Leisingera sp. NJS204: one gene and its partner. The main gene of each other region encodes a partner of the protein of the gene in region 2 in a complex. Links are inferred from orthologs where the notes say so. Each region holds a gene or a part of one and is shown on either strand. Other genes may lie near its edges.

Region 1 (4,525 bases), 900 kb from region 2 along the record:
AATCCGCTGGGCGCTGACCAACGCCGGGTTCTTTTACGTCAGGAACCACGGGGTGCCGGAAGCGGTGGTGAACGGCGCCTTTGATGAGACACGGGCGTTCTTCGATCTGCCGCTGCGGGACAAGATGGACCTGCACATCTCCAAATCCGGGATGGCCTTGCGCGGCTATATCGAGGTTTTCGGGGAAAACACCGACCCCAAGAAGACCAAGGATCTGAAGGAGTGTTTTGACATCGGGCCGGAATGCCCCGGCGGTGCCGCGCCGTTTTTCGGCGCCAATCTGTGGCCTGCGGCACGGCCGGAGTTTCAGCGCGCGGTCTATGGCTATCATCAGGAGATGAAAGACCTGGCGCAGCGGCTGATGCGGGCGATTGCGGTCAGCCTTGATCTGAAGGCGGATTTCTTTGCGCCCAGGATGCAGGACCCGATCACCATCCAGCGCTTGCTGCATTACCCGCCGCAAGAGGGGCAGATTGATGAGAGTGTGATGGGCATCGGCGCCCATACGGATTACGGCAGCCTGACAATTCTGGCGCAGGATGACGTGGGCGGGTTGCAGGTGATGAACCGCGATGGGGATTGGGTCGAAGGGCCGCCGATTGCCGGGACTTTTGTGATCAACATCGGCGATCTGATCCAGCGGCTGACCAATGATCTTTACTTGGCCAACCTGCACCGGGTGGTGAATGCCTCGGGGCGCGAGCGCTATTCGATCCCGTTTTTTATTGATGCGGACGCGGCGGCTGTGGTGCAGCCGCTGGACAGCTGCGTCAGCGCGGAAAACCCGGCGCGGTATCAGCCGGTGGCCTGCGGCGCGCATAAGTTCAGCCGCTTTAAGGACAGCTTTGCGCACCTGAAAGACAAGGCGGCATAAGCGGAAATTCCGAAGACAGCAGAGGGCGCGCCGGCGCCCTCATTTTTTTGCCGATTCCGTGTTGACAAGGAAGGGGGGCATTCCTAGCTTCCCCTCGTTAGCACTCAGCAGATGTGAGTGATAACTGCCCTGCCAGGGAGCGGGGCAAAGGATAACAACCTTTGAGCCTTTAAGGAGCTGCAAAGATGGCATTGAAACCGCTTCATGACCGCGTACTGGTGCGTCGCACCGAAAGCGAAGAAAAAACCGCGGGCGGTCTGATCATCCCCGAAAGCGCAAAAGAAAAGCCGAGCGAAGGCCAAGTCGTCTCGACCGGCGAAGGCGCACGCAAGGACAGCGGCGAGCTGATTGCGATGGCTGTTTCGGCTGGCGACAAGATCCTGTTCGGCAAGTGGTCCGGCACCGAGGTCACCGTCGACGGCGAAGAGCTGCTGATGATGAAAGAAAGCGACATCATGGGGATCATCGAGTAAGCCCGCGGGCTTCTCTGACCCCCCTATTATCGCTGCCAAACAGAAATTCTCGAGGAGAATGAAATATGTCTGCTAAGGACGTCAAATTCGCAACCGACGCACGCAACCGCATGCTGAACGGTGTCAACATTCTGGCTGACGCCGTGAAAGTGACCCTGGGTCCCAAAGGCCGCAACGTGGTTCTGGACAAATCCTTTGGCGCGCCGCGCATCACCAAAGACGGTGTGTCGGTTGCCAAGGAAATCGAACTGGAAGACAAGTTCGAGAACATGGGCGCCCAGATGGTGAAGGAAGTTGCTTCCCGCACCAACGACGAAGCCGGCGACGGCACCACCACCGCCACCGTGCTGGCCCAGGCCATCGTCAAAGAAGGCCTGAAGCAGGTTGCAGCGGGCCTGAACCCGATGGACCTGAAGCGCGGCATCGATCTGGCGACCTCGACCGTTGTTGCCGGCATCAAAGAGATGGCCCGCGAAGTCAAAGACTCCGCTGAAGTTGCCCAGGTCGGCACCATCTCTGCCAACGGCGAAGCTGAAATCGGCCAGCAGATTGCTGACGCGATGCAGAAAGTCGGCAACGAAGGCGTGATCACCGTCGAGGAAAACAAGGGTCTGGAAACCGAGACCACTGTTGTCGAAGGCATGCAGTTCGACCGCGGCTACCTGTCGCCCTATTTCGTGACCAACGCCGACAAGATGATTGCAGATCTCGAAGACTGCATGATCCTGCTGCACGAAAAGAAACTCTCCTCGCTGCAGGCCATGGTGCCGCTGCTGGAGCAGGTGATCCAGTCGCAAAAGCCGCTGCTGATCATTGCTGAGGACGTTGAAGGCGAAGCGCTGGCAACCCTGGTTGTCAACAAGCTGCGCGGCGGCCTGAAAATTGCTGCTGTCAAGGCACCGGGCTTCGGCGACCGCCGCAAGGCCATGCTGCAGGACATCGCAATCCTGACCGGCGGCCAGGTGATCTCCGAAGATCTGGGCATGAAGCTTGAGTCCGTGACCATGGACATGCTGGGTTCGGCCAAGAAGATCGAAATCACCAAAGACGAAACCACTATCGTCGACGGTGCAGGCGAGAAAGCCGAGATCGAAGCCCGTGTTGGCCAGATCCGCGCTCAGATCGAAGAAACCACCTCTGACTACGACCGTGAGAAACTGCAGGAACGCGTTGCCAAACTGGCAGGCGGTGTTGCCGTGATCCGCGTCGGCGGCATGACCGAAGTGGAAGTGAAAGAGCGCAAAGACCGTGTGGACGATGCGCTGAACGCGACCCGCGCAGCTGTGCAGGAAGGCGTGATCGTCGGCGGCGGTGTTGCTCTGGTTCAGGCCGGTAAAGCACTGGAAGGCCTGGAAGGCGCCAATGCTGACCAGAACGCCGGTATCGTGATCGTGCGCAAGGCGATTGAAGCGCCGCTGCGCCAGATCGCCGAAAACGCCGGTGTTGACGGTGCTGTTGTGGCCGGCAAGGTCCGCGAAAGCTCCGACAGCTCCTTTGGCTTCAACGCTCAGACCGAAGAATACGGCGACATGTTCGCCTTCGGTGTGATCGACCCGGCCAAAGTGGCGCGTACCGCTCTGGAAGACGCAGCATCGGTTGCCGGTCTGCTGATCACCACCGAAGCTATGGTTGCCGACAAGCCCGCCAAAGAAGGCGCAGCTGCCGGCGGCGGCATGCCCGACATGGGCGGCATGGGCGGCATGGGCGGCATGATGTAATCACAAATCCCACCGGGATTTGTGATGAGGCGACAGGTGATTGGCCGTTAAGGCCTATCCGCCGGAAGCCGCACCGCTATGACTGCAAAAAATTTGGGGGCTGCCTGTCAAGGCGGCCCCTTTTCGTTTCTGGCGAGGCAGAAGGCCCGCCTTGCGGGCCTGCCTGCGGCGCGAGTATTTGTGCAAAGGTGAATGCGGGAGGGGCGTGATGGTTGTTGGGCCGGATTTCATGACTGGGGTCGATGAAGAGCACTTTGACGAAGTGGATACACTGCTGAAGGCGGCCTTTCCGACTGATGCGGAAGCGCGGCTGGTGCGGCAGCTGCGGGCGGACGGCGACATGCTGTATGAGTTCCGGAAACCCTGGGAGGGCAGGATCGGCGGCTATTTCGCGCTGAGCCGGATGCAGGCGCCCGCGGACTGGGCCTGTCTGGCGCCGATGGCGGTGCTGCCCGAGTGGCAGGGGGGCAAGCTGGCCGAGCGCAATCCGAACATGGAGACAGGCGGACCGCAGGAAGAGGCCTATCGTCGGCCGTGGCGGTTCGGCTCGCGGATGTTACAGCATTTGCAGAGCTACTATGAGGTCTTTCCTGCTGGTGTGCAGGAACGATTGCCTGAAACCATCGTGGTGCTGGGCAAGCCCTCCTTTTATGGGCGCTATGGCTTCAGTCTGGAGCGGGCGCAAAAGCTCATCAGCCCCTATCCGCTGGAATACACGCTGATCCTGCGGCGGGGCGATGATGTGCCGGAGGCAGAGCTGATCTATCCGCAGGCGTTCCCCGGCGGCTCCGGTTGACACGATATTTTCATTGGCCGGACATATGTTTGAGGGCTAGCCTTCAGAATCGCTGAAGTGGAGCGCGCAACAGGGAGGGACCGGCGGATGGCGATACTGTCAGGGCGGATAGTGGCCCGGTTCTTGCTGGCGCTGCTGATTGCGGGCTGCGGGGTGTCGCCGGTGGACCGGCTGGCCAAACCGCCGAACCTGTATTCAACAGGGCGCAATTACCAGGCGGAGCGGGTTCCAGAGGCGCAGCGCACGGTCGCGCCCAGGCTGCTCTATGTCACCAACCGGTCGCAGCGGTTGAATGGCGACGGTTCGGTCACTTACCTGGCGGAGCGGTCGGATTCGATGGCGTTCGGCACCGCAGAGGTGCAGTTCACACGGGTCGAGGACTGGCCGGAATTGGTGGCGCTGACCCATGCAAATACAAGCGGGCGGCTGCCGCGGCTGAAAGTGGCGGGGTTCCGCGACGGGATCCGGTTTTCCAAGACGCCGCTGCCGGCCGAGCGGCGCGGCGGCCGGGTGGTGACCGAGACGCAGGCGGAAAGAGATTATGCCGCCTATGCCGCAGAATTCCGCAAGGCGGTAGCGGCTGAGGTCCAGCGCGCGGGTAGCGGGCGTATTCTGCTGTTTGTGCACGGGTTCAACAATGATTTTGATGAGGCGCTGACCACCC
Region 2 (4,253 bases):
TGGAAATCCAGTCGTCCCATGACTGGCGCCAATCAGACGGGCCATCGGCCAGCCATTCGAAACCGGCCTTTGGCACCTCTTCCAGGGTCTGGCGCACATAGTCGGGAATATCGGTTGCCACCCGGAAAATCGCACCGGGCTTCAGGCAGCGGGCCAGCGGCTCAAGATGCTCTTGGGTCACAAAGCGGCGGCGGTGGTGGCGGGCCTTGGGCCAGGGATCGGGATACAGCAGAAAGGCGCGTGAAATGGAGGCCTCGGGCAGCACATCCATCAGATCGCGCGCATCGCCGGGATGCACCGCGATATTGCCGGCACCGGCTTTGCGGATCTTGCCCAGCAGCATGGCAACGCCGTTGATAAACGGTTCGGCCCCGATGATACCGACATCGGGGTTGCTGGCAGCCTGATGCACCAGATGCTCACCGCCGCCAAAGCCGATCTCAAGCCAGACTTCTTTGCCACCGAACAGCGCGTTCAGGTCCAGCGGGGTGCGGTCCGGGTTCACATCCCAATCGACCGCACCGGGGCTGAGGCTGGCCAGATCTTCGTCAAGATAGCGCTTCTGGCTGTCTTTCAGGGTCTTGCCCTTGAAGCGGCCGTAAAAGTTGCGCCAAGGCGCGCCGCTGGCATGTTTATCGGCCGCATTGGCAACAGCGGTCCGGGCATTCTTGGTCTGGTCGTCGCGGGGCTTCTGGTCGCCGGACATACGTCTGGGCTCCTGTTCAGGGCGTCTTTTGAAAGGCTGGCCGCTCCTCTGCCGCATGCGGGCCTCGTGGTCAAGCCTGTGTCAAGCCGGCTAGCGGGTTTGCCCCTGCCGGACCTCGCGCAGAACGCCCGCTGCAATCAACCGCAATCGGCTGGGATACCATTCGCCATCCGGGTCCGTGCGCAGCGTCTCAATCGCAAAGCCTGGATCGACACCGCGCGCCACCATATAGCTGAGATGGTCATAAACCTCGCGCTGAGTATCCTCGTATATCCAGGACCCTAAATCATACGGAGTTGCCCAGCGGCGTTTTTTGCGTTCGCTGCGATAGTATTTATGCACAGCATCAGCAGGCCAGTTGCGCTGATGAAAACCGATGCTGGACCCGATTGTCATCCGCCGCCGGCTGCCGGCCAGAAAGACATCGACGCAGGCACTGATGCAGGTGCCATCAACCAAAGTGTCCAGCCCGTGTTCCAGCACCAGCCCGGCAATCTCTTCCCCGGCATAGACACTTCCGCCAATGCTGTTGAGCTGCAGCTCCGAGATTTCCGGGTTTTTCGTCAGGATATCCCGCAGCTCTAAGACATCGTCATCGGTTATTTCTGCCGGTTTTCCTTCCACCTCTGTTTCGGTGTCATAAACCAGCGTTCCGCCTTGCAGGCTGAACTTTTGCGGCAATGCCTCTTTAGCGGCCGCGGCAGACGCCAGAACCAGGCAGAAAAGTACAGTTATCACGCGCAGCATCGCGGTCCCGGCAGCTGGAAACAGTCTTCCTTGCACTATGGTGCAGCAGAGCGGTGTCTTCCAGCCTCAAAACGCCCGCTCTTCTGCCTCAATACTTCGCGCGCGAAACACCCGGTCAGCATTGCTGACCGGTCCGCCGCGCCGCAGCGCGGCGCCCGGCCCAACGGGAGAGGCGCATTCCCAGAATGCGCCGAAACGGGCGGGAGCATCACCCAAACGAAAAAGAGCGGCCCCTGCGGCCCGCTCTCTTGTTTCGATCAGCCCGGTGTCAGACTGCTTTCTTCAGCGCCCCGGCCAGGTCAGTGCGCTCCCAGCTGAAACCGCCATCGGCTTCCGGGTCGCGGCCGAAATGGCCATAGGCAGCGGTGCGCTGATAAATCGGCTTATTCAGGCCCAGATGCGAACGGATGCCGCGCGGGGTCAGATCCATCACCTGGTCGATCGCCTTTTCAATCGCTGCGGCGTCCACTTCACCGGTGCCATGGGTGTCTGCATAAATCGACAACGGCTTGGACACGCCAATGGCATAAGACAGCTGAATGGTGCATTTCTCCGCGATGCCCGCAGCCACCACGTTTTTGGCCAGATAGCGCGCGGCATAGGCTGCCGAGCGGTCCACCTTGGTCGGATCCTTGCCGGAAAACGCGCCACCGCCATGCGGGGCCGCACCGCCATAGGTGTCCACGATGATTTTACGGCCGGTAAGGCCTGCATCGCCATCCGGGCCGCCGATCACAAATTTGCCGGTCGGGTTCACGTGCCATTTGGTCGCGTCCGTCAGCCAGCCTTCGGGCAGGGTTTCACGGATGTAGGGTTCCACCAAGGCGCGGATGTCAGCCGAGGTCAGGCTCTCGTCCAGATGCTGGGTCGACAGCACCAGAGAGCTGACGCCCACCGGCTTGCCGCCATCGTATACCACCGACAGCTGCGATTTCGCATCCGGGCCCAGCGCAGGCTCAGTGCCGTTTTTGCGCACTTCCGCCAAGCGGCGCAGGATCGCGTGGGAGTACTGGATCGGCGCAGGCATCAGCGCATCGGTTTCATTGGTGGCAAAACCAAACATAATACCCTGGTCGCCGGCGCCTTCGTCCTTGTCGCCGGACGCATCCACGCCTTGGGCGATATGGGCAGACTGCTCGTGCAGCAGGTTGGTCACTTCCACGGTTTCGTGGTGGAATTTGTCCTGCTCGTAGCCGATGTCCCTGATGCAGGCACGGGTGATCTCATCGATCTTGCCCATGTAGTCGTGCAGCTTATCCTGATCGGACAGGCCGACTTCGCCCCCGATGACAACACGGTTTGTGGTGGCGAAAGTCTCAGCTGCCACGCGTGCTTCGGGTTCTTCCGCCAGGAAAGCATCCAGCACCGCATCTGAAATGCGGTCGCAGACCTTGTCCGGGTGGCCTTCGGAGACAGATTCCGAAGTGAAAGTGTAGTTCATACGGGTCATGAAAAGTGCTCCACTGGTTCCATCCTTGCCACGCCAGGAAGCCGTTGTGGCAGGTATCAAGCCGCAGTACGCGGCCCATCCGCGCGGGTCAATCTATATTCCAATAGAGTTAAGCAGCTATGACCGCGGCACAAGGGCGCGGGAGCGCAAAAAAACCGCGGCTGCAGCCAACAGGCACAGCAGGAACACCGGCCAATCCCCGGTGCGGCTGTAGAGCGTCGGCGGCAGCGGCGCAGGCAGCGCCGCGTCAATAAAACCCGCTTCACCCAGCGGCAGGCTGTTCAGCAGGGTTCCGTCCGCACCGATCATTGCAGACACACCGGTATTTGCAGCCCGGATCATTGGCAGGCCTTGCTCGATGGCCCGCATCCTGGCCTGCACCAGGTGCTGGTACGGGCCGGACCGGGTGCCGAACCAAGCGTCATTGGTGACCTGCACCAGCATGTCAGGGCGGGTCTCTGCGGCATTCACATCCTGTGGGAAAACAGCCTCGTAGCAAATCAGCGGCAAGGCGCGGCCAATTGGCAGATCCATGACATGGGGGCCAGGCCCGGCGGCATAGCCCGCACCTGCCCGCGACGCAAAGCCATAGATCCCGAACCGGGCCATGACGTCGCCAAAGGGCACATATTCCCCGAACGGCACCAGATGCGCCTTGTCATAGGCGGCAGCGGGTTGGCCATCCGTGTCCAGCAGCACCGCAGAATTGTAAAAGGCGCCGGCCTCCTCCCGCTGGATGCCCAGAAGTACCGGAACCCCGCCGGCGTTTTCGGAAATGACCCGCAGGGTGTCATCCGCATAATTCAGCAGCTGCGGCACCGCGGTTTCCGGCCAGACAATCAGATCCGGACGCGGCGCTTCGGCAGAAAAGGCAACAGCGCGGCGGACGAATTCCCAGCGGTGATCCGGATGCCACTTCAAATCCTGCGGTGCGTCGGGCTGAACGATTCGCACGGTCTTGCCTGTTGGATTTGCCTGCGGCGGAGCGGGAACGGCAAAGGCAGCGGCTGCCGCCAGTCCCAATGGCGCCAAGGCCGCCGCCGGGGCCTGCCGCAGCAAGGTCAGCGGCAGGAAGGCCGCAAGCGTCAGCAGCGCCAGCCCCTGCGGGCCGATCCATGGCAGCAGGTTTGCGGCAGGCGTATCAATCCAGAACTGTCCGAAAGCCGCCCAAGGAAAGCCGGTCAGCAGATAAGCGCGGCCAATTTCCACTAGGGACCAAGCTGCCACCAGCATCGGGATCCGCCAGGCGCCGGCGCTGAACCGGACGGCCAGTCCAAATGCAGCCCCCCAGAACAAGGCAAGCCCGCCCGCCAGGAATACCAGCGCAAAAGGCGCCATCCAGGCATGGCG

Evidence for each region. The genes of interacting proteins can lie anywhere in the genome.
Region 1: the proteins of metK (region 2) and groL are in contact, whole or in part, in a cryo-EM structure (PDB 8P4O), measured with the Escherichia coli proteins. The link is inferred for Leisingera sp. NJS204 from one-to-one orthologs.

The regions. Positions count from the first base shown.
Region 1 is NZ_CP035417.1:1,234,913-1,239,437, forward strand. What follows is about bases 809-3,738. They hold groL (chaperonin GroEL), read left to right. Parts: upstream 809-1,412; coding sequence 1,413-3,065; downstream 3,066-3,738. Other genes in these bases: ETW24_RS06030 (isopenicillin N synthase family dioxygenase), read left to right, coding at 809-874; ETW24_RS06035 (co-chaperone GroES), read left to right, coding at 1,060-1,347; ETW24_RS06045 (GNAT family N-acetyltransferase), read left to right, coding at 3,274-3,738. In the rest of the region: more of ETW24_RS06030, read left to right, coding at 1-808; more of ETW24_RS06045, read left to right, coding at 3,739-3,861.
Region 2 is NZ_CP035417.1:332,609-336,861, reverse strand. What follows is about bases 813-3,732. They hold metK (methionine adenosyltransferase), read right to left. Parts: upstream 2,904-3,732; coding sequence 1,722-2,903; downstream 813-1,721. Other genes in these bases: lnt (apolipoprotein N-acyltransferase), read right to left, coding at 3,021-3,732; ETW24_RS01735 (hypothetical protein), read right to left, coding at 813-1,453. Also shown: tRNA (guanine(46)-N(7))-methyltransferase TrmB, read right to left, coding at 1-706; more of ETW24_RS01735, read right to left, coding at 797-812; more of lnt, read right to left, coding at 3,733-4,253. UniProt on the Escherichia coli protein: Catalyzes the formation of S-adenosylmethionine (AdoMet) from methionine and ATP.